DNA from 2 places in the Brenneria izadpanahii genome. Region 2 is predicted to be linked to the other one. Evidence: predicted binding sites of a transcription regulator. Region 2 holds the regulator's gene; the other holds the start of a gene.
The links. The regulator LexA, encoded in region 2, represses DNA repair genes until DNA is damaged. The targets are predictions, from matches to a motif close to TNCTGTATGTACATACAGNA.

Region 1: uvrB (excinuclease ABC subunit UvrB) is a predicted target of LexA. The motif match lies at 5,325-5,344, and genes of this name have one in related genera.

The regions. Positions count from the first base shown of each region.
Region 1 is NZ_CP050854.1:3,176,604-3,186,593, forward strand. It holds gene HC231_RS14255 (SagB/ThcOx family dehydrogenase) at 1-712, opposite strand, end outside; gene HC231_RS14260 (hypothetical protein) at 705-1,592, opposite strand; gene HC231_RS14265 (hypothetical protein) at 1,674-1,814, opposite strand; partial or broken gene HC231_RS24010 (IS630 family transposase) at 2,359-2,586, shown strand; gene HC231_RS14270 (FlxA-like family protein) at 2,717-3,058, shown strand; gene uvrB (excinuclease ABC subunit UvrB) at 3,199-5,208, opposite strand; gene bioD (dethiobiotin synthase) at 5,974-6,651, opposite strand; gene bioC (malonyl-ACP O-methyltransferase BioC) at 6,644-7,411, opposite strand; gene bioF (8-amino-7-oxononanoate synthase) at 7,401-8,549, opposite strand; gene bioB (biotin synthase BioB) at 8,613-9,653, opposite strand; gene bioA (adenosylmethionine--8-amino-7-oxononanoate transaminase) at 9,749-9,990, shown strand, end outside.
Region 2 is NZ_CP050854.1:4,641,280-4,651,269, reverse strand. It holds gene ubiC (chorismate lyase) at 1-223, shown strand, start outside; gene ubiA (4-hydroxybenzoate octaprenyltransferase) at 248-1,111, shown strand; gene plsB (glycerol-3-phosphate 1-O-acyltransferase PlsB) at 1,175-3,640, opposite strand; gene HC231_RS20770 (diacylglycerol kinase) at 3,768-4,133, shown strand; gene lexA (transcriptional repressor LexA) at 4,242-4,850, shown strand; gene zur (zinc uptake transcriptional repressor Zur) at 5,614-6,123, opposite strand; gene HC231_RS20755 (pirin family protein) at 6,234-6,935, opposite strand; gene HC231_RS20750 (LysR family transcriptional regulator) at 7,058-7,954, shown strand; gene HC231_RS20745 (glutathione S-transferase family protein) at 8,012-9,004, opposite strand; gene HC231_RS20740 (DoxX family protein) at 9,104-9,499, opposite strand; gene HC231_RS20735 (YqjK-like family protein) at 9,759-9,990, opposite strand, start outside.

The DNA.
Region 1 (9,990 bases), 1.5 Mb from region 2:
TCAGTGCTTCATCATTAAATCCCCCCCAAACTCTGTTATCGAGTTCAAGAGTGTTGCAGGCTATTTCCATATTCCGGTACATCGAACCGATCTCTAGCATTGCCAGGCGATACCCTCGATAGCCATATTTTGCTGCATGTTTAGTAATAACCGAACCATAAAGGATAAAGAAATCGTAATCGCTAAATTTATCATTTTTCCCAATAAAAAGACTTTCTTCAACCACCTTTATTGATAGTGCTGAAAGACTCTCTATTTCTCCCGAAAGAGGTAAAAAGTGATAAGCTCCCGGTTGAAAATTACTTATGTTTTTTACATAAATAATTACTTGTCCGGAATACAGAGCACCACCACTTGGGTAAGGCATAATAATTCTTTCACCAGAACGGTGAGCCCCATAACAACTGTTAATAAGGGCGGAAAAAACATCCCCGGATAAAGGAGAGCAAGCAGAAAAACCAGATGAAGATGGTACCCTGTGAAATGAATGAAGAATCTCATCATTCCGAAGTTCACGTTTCACATTACCAAAACGGTGCTCAGACCATTCAAGCATCCGGTTCTGTCCGTCCGTCAGAAGCGTTCGGTTAAAATTAAAGGGATTAATTTTCTTATCCACACGATTGCAGGTTTTTACATGGAAATCCATTAAATCGTTATGTACCCTCTGATCAATTGTATCATTTAAAACTGCCAGCATATAGTCAAACATTGGTCTGCTCCTTTGACTTATGATAATGAAGCAGGCAATCACAACGAAATGAAAATGGTATATCCATTTCCTGCTTTTCCAACGTATACATATTAATAATTTTTGTATGTTCTGTATTACACTCTGCGAAAACTGAACGCCCCTTACCGGATAGAATATCTACATCCTGCATGACTACTCTACAGATAAATGCCAAATCCAGTAAATCCGGTTTCACTTCCGGTAAGGTTGAATGATAAAGATGCTCAAGATAAAGCATAGCATTTGAAAGACTATTTATTTTATTCTCACTATCATAGTAAACCCGATCCATCAGATAATCGTAGACACATAACATACAGGGATTGCAAAGAGACTTTGACCAGATATGACTTATTACAGCATATTCCCCAATTATAAAAACGAACAAACATAATTGGTTAGATTTTGTTCCATTCATTAACCTTTCAATTTGCTCTCTTTTCGGCCAGACAGGAAGAAAAAATATTAAAATAGCATTATCGTTCAGAGAGTTCGTTTCAAAATATTCATTAATAGTATAAAAACTTAAAATAGAACAATCATTTTCAAAAAGTAATAACACACTCTTTTCATCAGTGATGAAATGAATATCTCTCATCAAATATCTATCCGATAATTTTATTAAAACCTGTGTTTCATTGGTAAGATAGTTAATAACCTCCTCTTGTTTATCCATATCCCCACCATAAGCAACCCATTTTTTTATCAAAAAGTCATATGTAACAACAATTTCAGCACTGATAGTTGCAAGCAATTTAGACATTACGCAATCATCAACAACAAAAACCCCTTTTGGGGTGTACATTACTGTCTTTCCAGCAGATTGTGAGATACTGACAGGTGTTCTTGAATATAACATGCTAGTTTCTCCCCATGTTTTTAAAGGCCACAACCTAAAGGCATGACCTTTAATTAATGGTTAGTGTGGATTTAATTAACCTTAACCACCATCACTACAGTTACTTGGCGCACTGTTGGAGCAAGCTGCACAATTTCCCGGCGACTGACTGTAAAGCCCCTTTTTGACAGGATTGTTTTTATTGACGATCTGTGAACCAAAGCGGTTTTTCAGTTTAGACATAATAACTCTCCTTACCCAAGTATTGATATTACAGGTTATTTATAACACCGACTATTGACTGTTAAGTCATATAAAATCTTAACGACATTACCGAATTAATCAATTTTTTTAAATTACTCTCATCACTATTAAAAAGCAACTCACTACATATTAATAGAAAAAATCTATCATAATGAAAGGCTGTCAACTTCGAAAAGCATTTAATTACAAAAACAAAAACCCTTTAACTTTATGATTTTAATCATTCAATGACATAGAATTATTTATCACACCGAACCTTCCCCAAAATATTACCGCCATCAAAACATAATATTTAAATATTTATTTTTGTTATCCACTGCAAATAAAAAATAAACTTACCACCTTTAAATTATTAACAACCTATTAATAATTTATTTTATTTATGGAAATATTATCTAATTCATTTAAATTAATATAAAAACAAAAGAATATTAAATATATATAGTAATCATTGAAGATTCTTGATTTTATACATTATGGAGATCATGCCTTCCAGCATGAATATATTTATCACTATGAATAAAAACAGAATCAGTTCGTTGAATATTATGCGAATTTAAAAGAAATCGCCGGTGATGAACCGATTGATGTGGTTCATCCGACACAAGCCACGGAAATCAGCTATGGGTGGATACTCAAAGGTTAGAAAAAGCAGTCAGGACCACGGGAAGCCAGCCGGGCCCTCCTGAACATTTTGGGTGCGCTGAATCTGAACGATATCGGCGGGACAGTCATTCATTACTATAAAAGCGATTAATGACTATATCCAATAAATAAGTCGCTTAAGAAAATGGCAACCAGAACCGATACCCTTTATGCAGCGGACTTGTCTATGGATTGTCAGCCAACAAACGCGCATACCATTTCTAGGGAGGAGCATTATGTCAATATCTATTGATGCAGCAGGAAGCAGCGCCGCCATCGCTGGCGGAACAGGCAATACCAGCGCTGAAACCCGCATTTTAAATCGTATCGAAGTTCTGAATAAGCAATTGAAGACGCTGGTATCACAAGCCTTGTCCGCCGAAAGCAGTAAAGAGCGGGAGGCGATCCTCGCACAAAGAAAGATGATCCAGTCGGAAATATCCATGCTGCAGGCTGAGTTGGCAAAAATTCAGCTTGAACAGTTTGCGGCGGCTCAAAATAAGAAAGAGATCGAAGAAATGAACGCGGCGACCAAAACGAGTGATGGCGCGCCACAGGATAACAGCGGCAAGGCATAAGCGGTAGAGGCTCGCTTGCCGCCGGCCTGCCTTTATTTATGCAGAGGCAGAAACCGTTTCGTGCGCCGGAATGCCGCCATTTCTATGCTATGCCGCAGCCCGCATTCGGCCCAGGCGCGGCGGGCTTGCGGCGCAAACGGTCAGGACGCGGCGATAAACTGTGCTCGCAAAGCCTGAACCTGATCGCGCAGTTCGGCAGCCTCTTCAAATTCCAGATTCTGCGCATGCGTCATCATCTTGCTTTCCAGCTCGCGAATCTTCTGTTCCAGCGCTTTCGGCGTCATTAACTGATAGCCCGCAGCCGGCTCGGCGGCTTTTTTACCTCGCCCTTTGCCTTTATGGTTCGGCTGGCCCAATTGCAGAATATCGGCGATTTTCTTATTCAACCCCTGCGGTACGATGCCGTGTTCATGGTTGTAAGCCTGCTGTTTCTCACGCCGGCGTTCCGTTTCGCTAATCGCCCGTTCCATGGACGGCGTAATTCTGTCGCCATACAGAATGGCTTTACCGTTCAGGTTTCGCGCCGCACGACCGATGGTCTGAATCAGCGAGCGCTCGGAACGCAGGAAACCTTCTTTATCGGCATCCAGAATCGCCACCAGCGACACTTCCGGCATATCCAGCCCTTCCCGCAACAGGTTGATGCCCACCAGCACGTCAAACTCGCCAAGCCGCAGATCGCGGATAATCTCGACGCGCTCCACCGTATCGATATCAGAGTGCAGATAACGCACCCGCTCGCCGTGCTCTTCCAGATATTCCGTCAAATCTTCCGCCATTCGTTTGGTCAGCGTGGTGACCAGCACCCGCTCGTTCACGGCGGCGCGCAACCGGATCTCCGACAGCAAATCGTCCACCTGGGTGGCGACCGGCCTGACCTCCAGCACCGGATCGAGCAGGCCGGTGGGCCGCACCACCTGATCGATCACTTCGCCGCCGGATTTTTCCAACTCATAGTTGCCCGGCGTCGCCGATACATAAATGGTCTGCGGCGCCAGCGCCTCAAACTCCTCGAACTTCAGCGGCCGGTTATCCAACGCCGACGGCAGGCGGAAGCCGTACTCCACCAGCGTTTCTTTGCGCGCCCGGTCGCCGCGGTACATACCGCCAATCTGCGGGATGGTGACGTGCGATTCGTCGACCACCAGCAGCCCATCGGCCGGCAGATAGTCAAACAGGGTCGGCGGCGGCTCTCCGGGCCCGCGCCCGGAGAGATAGCGCGAGTAGTTTTCGATCCCCGAGCAATAACCAAGCTCGTTCATCATTTCCAGGTCAAACTGCGTTCGCTGGCTCAGCCGCTGCTCTTCCACCAGCTTATCGTTCGCCAGCAGTATTTTGCGGCGTTCGGCCAGTTCAACCTTGATATCCTCCATCGCCTGCAAGATACGCTCGCGCGGCGTCACATAGTGCGTTTTCGGATAGATGGTATAGCGCGGCACGGTTTGCAGAATCTGCCCGGTCAACGGGTCGAACAGCGACAGGCGTTCCACCTCCTCATCAAACAGCTCGACGCGCAGCGCCACCTCGTCGGACTCGGCAGGGAAAATATCAATCACTTCGCCCCGAACGCGGAAGGTTCCGCGCTGAAACGCCTGATCGTTACGGGTATATTGCAGCTCCGCCAGACGCCGCAAAATCGCGCGCTGGTCGATAAGCATCCCCTTCGTCAGATGCAGCATCATTTTCAGATACAGATCGGGATCGCCCAAACCATAAATGGCGGAAACCGAGGCGACCACCACCACGTCGCGCCGCTCCAGCATGGCTTTGGTCGCCGAGAGCCGCATCTGCTCAATATGTTCGTTGACCGACGCATCCTTCTCAATGAAGGTATCGGAACTCGGCACATAGGCTTCCGGCTGATAGTAGTCGTAATAAGAGACGAAATATTCCACCGCGTTATCCGGGAAAAACGCCTTCATTTCCCCGTAAAGCTGGGCGGCCAGCGTTTTATTGGGGGCCAGCACCATGGTGGGACGGTTCAGATCGGCGATCACGTTGGCGATGGTAAAGGTTTTACCCGATCCGGTTACGCCCAACAGCGTCTGATGCGCCAATCCATCCTCTAACCCTTCCTTTAAACGGCGAATGGCTTCCGGCTGATCGCCCGCTGGTTTAAATTCGGAATTCAGTTTGAATACTTTACTCATAATCGAATACGTTTCTCTTGGATGGGCTGCCGGATGTCAAGCGAATGGAACCGGATGGCTATCGTCGGCACTCACAGTATTATGGAAATCAATCTCAGGCTTTGCCACCACCATGATACTGGATATAAAAACAGCATCAAGGGGATTATGATCCGCGCGCGCGATTAATCCACCAACCGGCTTGCCAACACATCGGTTTTCAGTTCGCCGGTAAAATATTTATCCCCAGATTAATAATTTTGCTAATGAATAGGAGATAGTCGCTGCCGCTAATTTATGCAACTGCATGTCATCAACGGGAAAGGGACTTGATTTTAAATAACGCAATGATTTAAAAAGAGTTAACAAAAAAGCAGAGAATAACGTCAACCTGGCGGGAACCCGCGTCGTTTCTCGCCTGGCATGGTTTTTCTATCTCTAATGCACACAGTTATCCACAGAAATAGTGGATAACCCCCACAACCCCGCATCCGCTCTGCGCTGCCGAAATACTATCGTCACATAATAGAGGTATCGATATAGGTTTTCTTCACCTTTTTTCTGCAATTTATCTGATAAATATTAGGTGAAAAAACGATAAGCGCGGGAACTGACAGATACGCGCATAGCCCACGCTGTCAAGGGCTAAGATGCGAATTTCAAGATATTTTTTCTACCGGGCGCTGATGAATATGACGCTAATTATCAGCGCGGGAATAGCGATAAAATATACTATTAACGCCATCCCCTATTTACTATTTAGGATTGCCGATGGGAAAATTTACGTTACGCCAGCCGAGTCAAATCGACATACTGTCCTAAATTTCGCGACAGGGGATCGGCCAAATGCGGAATTTCCCCCAGCATCGGCGCAGACAACCGCTGTCGTAAGCTGGACAGATATTCCTGATGCCGTTTTCCCGGCGGCATAATATCGTTGGCGATCCAGCCGCTGAGCGTCAGCCCGGCCTGTCTGACGGCGCAGGCGGTCAGCAACGCGTGATTAATGCAGCCGAGTTTGATCCCCACCACCAAAATAACCGGCAGTTGTTCCCGCGCCACCCAGTCAGCAAAGGTTTCCCGCTCCGACAGCGGCGTCAGCCAGCCTCCGGCGCCTTCCACCAGCAGCCAGTCGGCCTGCGCTGCCAGCGCTTGCAGCCCGGCGGAAAGCTCAGCCAGCCGAATCGGCCGCCGTTGCGCGGCGCTGACGATATGCGGCGACGTCGGCTCGACGAACGCCACCGGATTGACGGCATGGTAATCAAGCCGCACGCTGCTATTAGCCTGAAGCGATAACGCATCGCCGTTACGTATTCCTTCCGGCGTAACGTCACAGCCGGATGCCACCGGCTTATACCCCGCGGTGCGGTATCCGGCCTGATTAGCGGCTTGCAACAACGCGCTGCTGGCAACCGTTTTACCGACCTCCGTATCGGTTCCTGTCACAAACCAGCGTCTAGTCACGATAAATTACTCCATAAACCAGTTGATAACTAAGCGGGTAGCCATCCTCTCGCGGCGGGTACGACGCGGAGAGCGCCGCAAGACGCTTACGGCTGAGCAAACCGGGCGTCCGCCCCTGATGCAGCCAGGTGGCGCCGATACCTTTCAGCGATTTGAGCAAGGCCGGCACATCAGGAAAACAGCAGGTGACGCATTCCTGATGAAGTTGGTAACGATAAGGGCGGCAAGCGGCTTCAATGGCGGAAACGGGCAGAAACCGATTCACCCGGCGGGTGCCGTCCAAACGCTGCCAGGCCTGAGCCAGCTCAATCAGCGAGCCTTCCGCCAGCGTGGAAAATGCGATCGCGCCGCCGGCGCGGGTAACCCGGTGGAATTCGGCCAACGCCGCAGGCAGATCATCGCACCACTGCACCGCCAGATTGCTGTAGCTGATGTCCACGCTGCAATCCGCCAGCGGCAGATTTTCTATGTCCCCCAGCACATAACGCGCGGCGGAGCGCCGTTCTGCGGCGCAGGCCAGCATCTCCGCGGATAGATCCAGCGCCGTCACGCTTTTCCCCAACTGCTGCCAGCAACGGCTGAAATACCCGGTTCCGCAGCCGGCATCCAGCACCTGCCGCCCGTTGTGAGCCGCGATCATGTTGAGTAATCGCTCGCCGCTGGCGCGTTGCAGCGCGGCAAAGCGGTCATAGCTGGCGGCCGCCCGGCCAAAAGCCCGGGCAATAGCCTGTTTGTTATGCGTATGCGCGTCAGACAGCATGATGCAGCACCGTCAACAGCCGTTCGATATCTTCCGGCCGGTGCGCCGCCGTCAGCGTAATCCTTAGCCGGGCGCTGCCGGGGGGAACCGTGGGAGGACGCATCGCACTGACCCACAGCCCCTGCGCGCGAACTCGCGCCGTCAACGCCAATGCGCGGGCATTGTCGCCCACCACCAGCGGCTGAATGGCGCATTGGGAATCCATCAGTTGGAAAGCGGCGGCATCGCAACCGGCACGGAACTGGGCGATATTGCGCCGTAGCTGCGCGCGCAACGCCTCGCCCTGCCGGATACACGCCAGCGACGCGCTCAATGCGCACGCCTGCGCCGCGGGCATGGAGGTGCTGTAAATTAAATGGCGGGCAAATTGCAGCAGATATTCCGCCAGCGGTTCCGCGCATAGCACGGCGGCGCCGCTGACGCCGAAGGCTTTGCCGAAAGTGACGATCAAGAGTTCGGGCTTTACGCCCTGCGACCAACAGCTCCCCCGCCCTTCATCCCCCTGGACGCCGATGCCGTGCGCATCATCCACCATCAGCCATGCGCCATGTTCACGGCACAGCGCATGCAGCGGCGCGAGCGGCGCGGCGTCGCCGTCCATGCTGAAGACGCCCTCGGTCATCGCCAGCGCTTGCCCCTCGGCCGTTTTCTCCAACAGTTGCCGCAACGAATCTTCATCGTTGTGGATAAAGCGCCGCAAGGTTGCCGGCGAATGCGCGGCAGCCTCCAGCAAAGAGGCATGGCTCAGCCTATCGGCCAGAATACGGTCGCCCTTCTGGGTCAACGCCGCCACCACCGCCTGATTCGCGGCATAACCGGAAATAAATAACAGCGCGCGCGGATAGCCCAGCCAGTCGGCCAGTTGCCGTTCCAGCCGCGCGTGGGCGTCGGTATAACCGGTGACATGGCCGGAGCCGCCGCTGCCGACGCCATAGCGCTCCGCCCCCTGCCGCCAGGCCTGAATGATATCGGGATGACGGCTCAACCCCAGATAGTCATTGCTGGAAAAATTGATGTAGCGCTGTCCCTCCAGTTCCAGCCAACGGCCATTCCCCCCCTGATTCGCCTGCCGCGTCCGGTAGGCGTCATCCTGGCGGCGCTGTTCCAACGCCGACGCAATACGTTGTTGCCAGCTCATTGGCTCATCCGCCCTTTGGGATCCGCCTTACCGCGGCGATGTTCCTTATATCGCGGCATTTTTTTATACCGCGGCATTGTAGAACTGGTCCGTATCGGCATGGGTGGTTAACTGCTGCGTCAGCCGCTCCTGCTGTTGATTGTCGCCGTATTCGATCTCGGTCTGCTGCGGATTCAGCCCCAGCTTGCGGAACAGCGCCAAATCTTTGTCCTCTTTGGGGTTCGGCGTGGTGAGCAGTTTGCAGCCATAGAAAATGGAGTTGGCGCCGGCCATAAAGCACATCGCCTGCGTCTGTTCGTTCATCTGCTCGCGTCCGGCGGATAAGCGCACGTATGACGTCGGCATCATGATGCGGGCCACGGCGATGGTGCGGATGAAATCGAACGGATCGACGTCCTCGTTATCGGCCAGCGGCGTACCTTTTACCTTGACCAGCATATTGATCGGCACGCTTTCCGGCGGCTTAGGCAGGTTAGCCAACTGCACCAGCAGGCCCGCGCGGTCGCGCACCGTTTCCCCCAGACCGACGATGCCGCCGGAGCACACTTTGATCCCGGCGTTACGCACCTTATCCAGCGTATCCAACCGCTCCTGATAGCTGCGGGTAGTGATGATGCTGCCGTAAAATTCGGGCGAGGTGTCCAGATTGTGGTTATAAAAATCCAGACCGGCCGAAGCCAGACGCTCCGCCTGATCGCCGTTCAACGTTCCCAGCGTCATGCAGGTTTCCATGCCCAGCGCCTTTACGCCCTGCACCATCTTTTCCAGATACGGCATGTCGCGCTCATGCGGATTCTTCCAGGCGGCGCCCATGCAGAAACGGGTCGAGCCCGCGGCCTTCGCCTGACGGGCGGACGCCAACACCTGATCCACCTGCATCAGCCGTTCGGTTTCAATCCCCGTGCGGTAGCGGGAGCTTTGCGGGCAATATTTACAGTCTTCAGGACAGGCTCCGGTTTTAATCGACAACAGCGTGCTCACCTGCACCTGCCGGGGATCGAAATGCTGGCGGTGAACCTGCTGGGCTTCAAACATCAGTTCCAGAAAGGGCTTATCGAAGAGATTTTGCGCTTGCTCAAGCGTCCAGTGAATGCGGTCTGCCATGTCGGCATCTCCAAAATAAAAACACTTCGTCAGTTTAAATTAACCCTTTATACTGTCAACCAACTCAATGCTATTTTAGTTTACGAAAGATGATGATGACCCCTGCCGATCTCGCCTTTGACCAACGCCACATCTGGCACCCTTACACGTCAATGACCCGGCCGTTGCCCTGCTATCCGGTCGTCGCGGCCGAGGGCGCCGAGCTTCAGCTTGATAATGGACGCCGCCTGGTAGACGGCATGTCCTCCTGGTGGGCGGCGATCCACGGTTATAACCATCCGGCCATCAATCAAGCGTTGCAGCAGCAGATGTCGCAAATGTCGCACGTAATGTTCGG
Region 2 (9,990 bases):
GCTGGGGGGCGCCGGTATCGACCTGACAAAAATCGGTAATGAGCCCCTGGGGCGTTATCTTTTTCGGCATGACGATTTGACGCGTGATTATATACATACCGGACTCTGTGACGGGTTGTGGGCGCGGCGTTCCCGTTTGTGCCTTTCTGGTCATCCACTGTTGTTGACCGAGCTGTTTTTATCAGAGGCACCGCTTTATTTGACGGATGGCCGCGAAGGCTAGCCGGTAATTGAGGAGATTAGTCCGTTGGAAAGAAGTGTAACAGCGGGGAAATGGTTGGCTTACTGTCGGTTGATGCGTATTGATAAGCCGATAGGTTCTCTATTGTTGCTGTGGCCGACTTTGTGGGCGTTGTGGCTGGCCGGACGAGGCGCGCCTGAGCCGTGGACATTGCTGGTTTTTGTCGCCGGCGTCTTTTTGATGCGTGCGGCGGGTTGTGTGATCAACGATTATGCCGATCGCCATTTTGACGGTCACGTGAAGCGCACGGCTTCACGTCCGCTGCCCAGCGGCATGGTTAGCGAGCTGTCTGCAAAAGTCCTGTTTGTGGTGCTGGTTATGTTGGCATTCGGCCTGGTTCTGACGCTGAACAAGATGACCATCTGGCTTTCGGTTGCCGGGCTGGCGCTGGCGTGGATATATCCGTTTATGAAGCGCGTCAGCCATTTGCCGCAGTTTGTGCTGGGCGCGGCGTTCGGCTGGTCGATTCCGATGGCCTATGCGGCGGTTAGCGAATCACTGCCCGCAACCTGCTGGATGATGTTTTTGGCTTATGTTTGCTGGACGGTGGCGTACGATACCCAATACGCGATGGTCGATCGGGATGACGATCTCAAGATCGGCGTTAAATCCACCGCTATCCTGTTTGGCCGCTTTGACACGCTGATTATTGGCTTGCTGCAGTTGGGCGTGCTGCTGCTGCTGGCGGCTCTTGGCTATATGATATCGCTGGGACCGTTATTTTACGGGGCGCTGCTGATTGCGGCCGGGCTATTTGTTTATCAGCAGACGCTGATCGCCGGACGAGAACGGGACGCGTGTTTCCGGGCGTTCAAGAATAATAACTATGTCGGCATGGCGCTGTTTATCGGCGTGCTGCTCGGCCTGTAAACGGGCGGCGGATAGATATAAGAAAGGCGGCGATATCATCGCCGCCTTTCTTCTTTTCGGAGTTTACTCCTGATGAGGAATGGGCTCGGTTTTCGGGCTTTCCGCTTCAGCGGGCGAACTGGCGCTTTCAATCGTCAGTCTGACCTCCGGGGTGATCAAATTGCCCAGCGTGTTGTATATCTCCAGAATATCGCTTTGAGGCGCTTCGCTGCTGTCAGAGATGTAACCTTCGCTGCGCAAGGTGGCGACCAGCGTAGAGAACACCGCTTTGTCGAAGAACTCCGGCGCATTAATGCCATGCAGAACCGACAGCCGTTGCGCCATATTCCGGCTCTCTTTTTCCAGCGTTCCACGATTGATGCCAGGGTTTGCCCCCAGCAATGACAGCGTGATGGCATAACGCTGCAGCGTTTCGCGCACTCCCGCCGCCAAGAGCTGTAGCGTACGGATACGCGCCGGATTGATAAACAGCGCCTCTTCTTTGACGGACAGCAGCTGTTGCCGCGTCAGTTCCTCCGTCAAAGCGGATAACACCGCCGGCAGTTCCTCTTTGCTGTAATGCAGGAACAGTTCCGCCTGGAGCAGGGGATAGATCAGCGTAATCTGGCGGATCAACTCGGTCATGGTTATATGGCGGTGATGGATCGCCATACTGGCGATCAGCGACGGCAGGATCAGCAGATGTTGGATATTATTACGGTAATAGGTCATCAGCACCGCCTGCTCCCGCGGCAGGATGATGATATCGCCGATACTGTCTTTTTCGACCTCGAATTTATCCATGCTCAACGCATGTTCCAGCAACTCGGCGGGCGTTTTTTCAGGCGCCGTGATGTCTTTATGATAAGGAACATTGCGTAGGAGTTGCAGGTAGCAATCCAACTGTTCATGCATCTGCTCTCTGGTTAGCGCGCGCTGACGCGAAGCCAGTAATGCGGTGGAGCAGAGGTTCATGGCATTCGCCGCGGCGGCGTTGTTGATGCGCGTCATGATATCCATCGCGACATTCTGAACTGTTGGCGTTAGCCAGCTTGGCCGCTGCGCTTCAATCGGATCAATGGCATCGCGCCATTGCGGCACATGCTGATTCAGATAGGCGGTTAACGGCAACGGATCGCCGAAATTCACATAACCTTGTCCAAGATTACGCAGCTTGCGCAAGCCGCGCACCATCTGCATAAAGCCTTCTTTCTCTTTCGTCGCGCCGCGAAGCTCTTTCGCATAGGTTCCAACTTCCATTACGTGCTCATAACCCACGTAGATCGGCACCAGGGTTATGGGGCGCGTACCGCCGCGCAACATGGCCTGAATCGTCATGGCCAGGGTGCCGGTTTTCGGTTCCAGCAAACGTCCGGTGCGCGAACGTCCGCCTTCCATAAAGTATTCGACGGAGTAGCCGCGGGTAAACAGTTCGCCCAAATATTCGCGGAAAATGGTGGAATACAGCTTGTTGCCCTTAAACGTACGGCGGATGAAGAATGCCCCCAGCCGGCGGAAGATCGGGCCGGCCGGCCAGAAATTCAGGTTGATCCCGGCCGCAATGTGCGGAGGAACCAATCCCTGGTGATAGAGTACGTAGGACAACAGCAGGTAATCCATGTGGCTGCGGTGGCAGGGCACGTAGACTATCTCATGCCCGTCCTGCGCCAGTTGCCGCACGCGCTCGGCGTTGTGAACGTTGATCCCCTGATAGAGACGGTTCCAAGTCCAGCCTAATACGCGATCCGATAAGCGAATGGCTTCATAAGAGAAATCGGCGGCAATTTCTTCCATCAAAGCAATGGCATTTTGCTGCGCTCTTTCATGGGAGAGCTTTTTGCTGCGCGCTTCGTCATCAACGGCTTTTTTGATCGCTTTGGAGTTAAGCAGTTTATTAAACAACTCCTGGCGTACCGGAAGACGCGGGCCGACCGCCGCCAGGCGCTGGCGAGCAAAGTGCATGCGGGCGACGCGGGCGAGTTTGTGCGCGATGGTTTTGTCGGTACCGTGTTCGGTCGCCATATAGCGTAATGACACCGGGCTGGAAAAACGGACGAAACTGTCTCGACCCAACCACAGTACGGCAAAAAATTTCTCAATGCCGTTGAGCAGGCGCAGATGCGGCGTTGCCTGATTTTGTCCCTCGCGGCCAGGAGCGCGGCCAAACATGACGGATACCGGCACCATCTGCACGTCCAGCTCGGGATTGCTTTGGTGCAGATCCAGATAGTCGTGAAACAGCTTTACCGATTCCTGTTTGGGTACGTAATAGCGAAAAACCCGCGGACCGTCGTTAATGAAAACGTGACTGGGTAGTTGCGCTCCGCCGATATCGATCGGCTGGAGAGGATCGGGAAGACCTAACGCCTGGCATTTCGCCCTTAGCGTCAGTAAATCCGCCTGAGAATTGTAAGGCAGCACATAGAGGATCGGACGTGAGGGATCCAACCCCAACTCAGCTACGGGGTCTATGGGGATGACCTTACTTTTCACTAACAGTTTGAGTGGAAAATTCAGTAGTTTATAATAAATTTTACGCCAACCTGACATAACAACTTGAAGCCTCTTGTTAGCAATGCGTCGCAAGGATACCAGAAACTGCGCTGGAGATCTGTTGTGATAAGACAACGGAAATGCGTTAAAACGTGAGCGAGCGCTGATAAATAATGGAGGATAGATGAAGAAAGCAACGGGGATAGCCCGGATAATCAAAGCAACTGGGTATTCCCTTCAGGGGTTGAAGCAGGCATGGCGACATGAAGCGGCATTCCGCCAGGAAATTCTGCTGACCGTTATTGGGGCGATCATCGCCTATCTGTTACCTGTAACCTTAGTGGAAAAATTGCTGCTTATCGGGGCAATCGTGTTGATCATGCTATTTGAACTGGTAAACAGCGCGATTGAAGCGATAGTCGATCGTGTCGGTCTTGAACATCATGAATTATCCGGCCGCGCAAAGGACATTGGTTCGGCGGCGGTGTTCGTCGCTATTTTGCTGGCGGCCGTCGTCTGGGGCAGCATTCTCTGGCAGTATTTTGCGTGAAGGCTTCCAGAAATTAATAAAAACCGCGGTTTACTCACATCCTGGTTCCCAATTGGCAATTAGCTGTATATACTCACAGCAAAACTGTATAAACAACCAGGGGGCGGAATGAAAGCATTAACAGCCAGGCAGCAGCAGGTTTACGACCTGATCCGCGATCATCTAGCGCAAACCGGTATGCCGCCAACGCGGGCGGAAATTGCCCAACAGCTGGGGTTCCGTTCACCGAATGCCGCGGAAGAGCATTTGAAGGCGTTGGCGCGTAAAGGCGTGATTGAAATTGTTTCCGGCGCATCGCGCGGTATTCGTCTGTTGATGGAAGAAGAGGCTGGCATTCCGTTGATTGGCCGCGTAGCGGCAGGCGAACCGCTTTTAGCTCAGCAGCATATTGAATGTCATTATCAGGTCGATCCGTCAATGTTCAAACCCAGCGCCGATTTCCTGTTGCGCGTTAGCGGGATGTCGATGAAAGACATTGGTATTATGGATGGCGATTTACTGGCTGTGCATAAAACGCAGGATGTGCATAACGGGCAGGTCGTAGTGGCCCGCATCGAAGATGAAGTAACAGTCAAGCGATTGAAAAAACAGGGTAACACCGTTCATCTTCTGGCTGAAAATGAAGAGTTCGCGCCTATTGTCGTCGATCTGCGTCAACAGAGTTTCTCTATTGAGGGACTGGCCGTCGGCGTTATTCGCAACGGCGACTGGAGTTGATGTCGGCGCGTTGAAAGCCTGGCGTCCATCTGGCTAAGCGGTTATTCGGGTTTAATATTCGCCTCATATTTGGGGCGATATTGATTATCTCTTTCATTCGTGTCGGATATCATTGATGCATTTTGTTGCATTTCCCTCTATCCGATTTGTGGCGCCATTCCTGCTTTTTCCATTAAATTCTAAATATTATATTTCTCAATTGAATTATTAATGATGGCGCTTGAATGTATATTTAAATATTAAAGTGAAACTATTTTCCGCCGTGAATATTAAGGTAAGTTTGTTTTTCACGTTGATATTTTTTTATTTTATTAGCGGTTTTTGCCGATAGTGCGATAATTCACTTTATATGGCGATATTTGCTATGAATAAAGCGCGAGTCAGAGTAGAAACTAAAAACAGAGGGAACGCCCGAACGGGCGGGCGAATGGCGCTTTCGTGGGATGATGAGCGGCCGGACGGCGATGAACCCCTTGATATGCGGTGATCGTCAAAATAACCGGCTAAAAAAGAAGAAGTAGAAGTAAGGTATGGGCAAGCAAGATAACGACGGCTGCTAATCGGTAACGCTGACACGCGCAAGTTCGGATAATGGGTTCCTGTGTCGAGGTGTTAACCATTTGCCGTATTCTTGTGGCGATGACAGTCATGCAGGTTTGGAAAGAGACGAGCGGTTTATTTTCTTTCTGACTGCAAAACTCCGGTTTCAGCGGTATAACCGGGAACAACGGATGTTCCCATCCCATCCTTATCTTAAATTGCGTCAGCGTTTTTTAATGGGAATGGTATGGTCGTGATCGCAGTGGTCGGGTTGTTTGCAGGATGCCACTTCCTGGCAGTCCTCGCAAAATCCGTGAGCCTCAATAATGCTGTGACGCAGGGTGAATCCCGCCTGTTGGGCTAACTGACGCAGCGTCTCTTCCACACCTTCTGTTTGACGTTCGGTGACCTGGCCGCAACGATCGCAGATAAACAGCGCCGAAGTATGGCTGTGATCCTCGATGTGGTGGCAAAGCACATAGCTGTTGGTTGATTCCACCCGATGGATAAATCCCTGCTCCAGCAGGAAATCCAACGCGCGGTACACCGTCGGCGGTTTCGCCTGAGGTTCAGATACCCGTAATAGATCGAGCAGGTCGTATGCGCTGATGGCGCCGGTCTGTTGAGCCATCAGCCGCAGAACTTCCTGCCGTTGCGTTGTCAGGCGTACGCCACGGTGCTGACAAATCTGTTCAGCCTGGGCAAGTAGTTTGTCCTGATTGGTTGAATCCATTGTCATTTAACCTCGACGCAAAAGAAAGAGACAGACATCTTACCACGGCTGAGGGAAAACGTAGAATCAGTGACGCCGAGCGTCGGCAGGCGGATGTACGCGGGGAAAAGTTAAGCGACCAAATCAATTAGCAAAGCGCGTAGCGGCGTTTCAGCCTGGATGGTTAATTCGTCTTCCTGCTGAATGAACGCGCCGTCGCCGCAATACAGCGTATCGCCGCCGTGTTGCTGACTGCTGATAGTGGCCGAGCCGTGGATTGACTGAAGATAGGCTCGATTGCCGTTCAGCTTAATGTTTTTCCGCTCATTGTCCTGCAGCTCAAGGTGGTGAATCCACACCTGCTGACGGAGTTGCAAACTGCCGTCCTCCCCTTCGGGAGAGGCCAATAGGCGGTTGCCGGTTTTATTCAGCGTCAATCGCTGCAGCGGCGTGTTTTCCCGCGTCGGGCAGGCATCGAGCCATAGCTGCATCCGCGTCAGCGGTTTACTGGCGCTGGTATTGTGTTCGCTGTAGCTGACGCTGGGCTGGGTCGCCAGCAGCAAGACGTCGCCGGTTTTGGCATGAATGTGGTGGCCGTGGCTGTCGTGGTATTCCGCTTCGCCTTGCAGGATGATGTTTAAAATATCGACGCGCGGATAAGTGCGGGGTTGGAACGATGCCCCTGGCGTCAGCACTTCCTGATTCAGCACTCGCAGCGAGGCATAGCCCAGCAGTTGCGGATCGAAGTAATGGCCGAAAGAGAAGGTATAACGCGCCTGCAACCAGCCATAGTCAGCTTGACCGCATTGCTCTGCTGCTCTTTTTATGATCATGGTATGAGACTCGGACAAAATTTCTTAAACAAATGGTATGAAACACATAGTAATTGTGTGGACGGTGGATTGTTAGCTAGTTAATCTGGTGAGTATATTCAAAATTCCTGAATGAGTAGAACATGTCAAAAGAACGAGCATTGACGCTGGAAGCTTTAAGGGTTATGGATGCGATCGATCGCCGGGGAAGTTTTGCCGCGGCGGCTGATGAGTTGGGCCGCGTACCCTCGGCGCTCAGTTACACCATGCAAAAACTGGAAGAAGAGTTGGATGTGGTATTGTTCGATCGTTCAGGACACCGCACTAAATTTACTAATGTCGGTCGTATGTTGTTGGATCGTGGGCGGATACTGCTGGAAGCGGCCGATAAGCTCACCACGGACGCCGAGGCGCTGGCCCGCGGGTGGGAAACGCATTTGACGATCGTGGTTGAAGCGCTTATTCCCACTGAGAAGCTATTCCCGCTATTGGATAAATTATCGCTGAAGGCCAATACGCAGGTTTCGATACTGACGGAAGTGCTGGCGGGAGCATGGGAGCGCTTGGAACAAGGACGGGCCGATATCGTCATTGCGCCGGATATGCATTTTCGCGCCTCTTCCGAGGTGAACACCCGCAAGCTCTATACGTTGAAAAATATTTATGTCGCCAGCCCCGACCATCCGATACATCAGGAGCCTGAACCGCTTTCCGAAGTCACCCGGGTGAAATACCGCGGTATCGCCGTTGCGGATACGGCGCGTGAACGCCCGGTGCTGACCGTACAGCTGCTGGATAAACAGCAGCGGCTGACCGTCAGTTCTATTGATGATAAACGGCGGGCATTACTGGCCGGGCTGGGAGTGGCGACAATGCCTTATCCCATGGTCGCCGAGGATATCGCCGAAGGGCGGTTGCGGGTGGTCAGCCCGGAATATTCTATGGAAAGCGAGATTATCATGGCCTGGCGGCGTGACAGCATGGGTGAGGCTAAGTCCTGGTTTTTACGAGAAATACCGAAATTATTGAACCATGCCTGAGTCTTTTCGCCGCTAACCGGGGAAAGACACGGTAGGGTATGTGTCTTTCCCCCGGTTTTATTTGCCGGTGAACTGCTTGTCGCGCCCGTGAGGGCTGTTCAGATCCTGCTCCGGCCCCAATGAAATCACACCGTGTGGATTGATGGTGCTGTGACTGCGGTAATAGTGGTGCCGGATATGCGCCATATTGACGGTGTCGGCGATGCCGGGCATCTGGTAAATATCGCGTAAAAAGCCATACAGATTCGGGTAATCGCTTAGGCGGTATTTATCGCACTTGAAATGGGTATGATAGACCGGATCAAAGCGTATCAGCGTCGTCCACAGCCGGATATCCGCTTCCGTCAGACGATCGCCGGTCAGGTAACGTTGTTGTCCAAGAATCGATTCCAACCTGGATAAGGCGGCAAACACCTCTGTCGCCGCTTCATCATAAGCCGGCTGACTGGTGGCAAAACCGGCTTTGTAGACGCCGTTGTTGAGCTTGTCATAGATCCAGCCGTTCAGTTCATCAATCTGAGCGCGCAGATCCTGCGGGTAGTAATCGCCGGGTTTAGCGCCGATATCGTCAAAGGCGCTGTTAAACATTCGGATGATATCGGCCGACTCATTGCTGACTATCGTATGTTTTTCGGTGTCCCACAGCACCGGCACGGTGACTCGTCCGCTGTAGTGGGGATCGGCGTGCAGATAAAGCTGATAGAGAAATTCATGCTGGTATAACGAATCGCCGGTGGTGTCCTGGAAATCGGTTGCAAATGTCCAGCCGTGGTCCAGCATCAACGGATGTACCACGGAAATGGCGATGTGCGTCTCCAGTCCTTTCAGCTTGCGCATCAGCAGAGTACGGTGCGCCCAGGGGCAGGCGAGGGAAACATACAGATGATAACGCCCGGATTCCGCCGGAAACCCGCCGTCGCCGGTAATGCCGGGCTCGCCGTTCGGCGTGATCCAGTGGCGAAAATGTGATTCTGAACGCTTAAAACGGCCGCCGGTAGATTTGGTTTCATACCAGGTATCGTGCCATACGCCATCAACCAGTTGTCCCATAGATCCTCCCGTTAAGTAAACTATGCGCAACGACGACAAGATCGCAGGGTTGCGCTTGTCGCCGTTTTGTTTAGTGGGTTGGCAGGGAAATGGCTCTCCTTACCACTTTTTATTCAGGATACGGTCAAGGCTGAATGCGCCGGGACCGGTTACTGCTAATAGTATATAACCGCCCGCGATAGTCAGGTTTTTCATAAACATGACCTGGTTTACGCCTTCAGCAAAATTGGTATGGAAAATCAGGGCCGTCAAGATGGTGAAGCCGGCGGTGAACAGCGCCACCGTTCGCGTTAACAGGCCGAACAGAATTGCCAGACCGCCACCCAGTTCTAATAGAATCGTCAGCGGCAACAGGAAAGCCGGAACGCCCATCGACTGCATGTATTGCTGGGTTCCGGCGTAGGCATCGCCCAGCTTTCCATAACCCGCCACGATAAAGAGAATGGGCATTAAAATGCGGGCAACCAACAGGGCAGTGCTTTCTAAATTTTTCATCATCTCTCCAATATTTTTCTTCAAAGGCATCATCGCCATAAACGTGTTAGTAGCAGGTACTTACTGGAAATATGCCCTGCCGTCAGGTTATGGAGCCGATACTATAGAGAGATGACAGAAGGTAACAGCGAGTATAATTGTCGGTTTAATTCAGAAAAATTGATGTTTAAACGGCATCAATTCGCCGGGTACAAGCGGCGCATGCGCCAGATGAGCAAAGCGGGCATAGGGCAAGCAAGGTGTATGACGGCGGGAAAGGCTAGCGGTTGGATAAAGTTTTGCGAAAAAAGCGCAGCGTTCCCCATAGACCAACCGCGCGGCGGCCCCAGCGGATTAGCTTGCTTGGATGGCGTATGCCATAGATGGCGATAAGGCCGGAGCCAACAACCCAATATTTTCGCCATTGCAGCAGGTTGTGCCAGTAGCGATCGTAAGGGGCGGTTGATTCCAGCAGGTATTTTTTATTCGCTGATAAATCCAGCCTCTGCTGC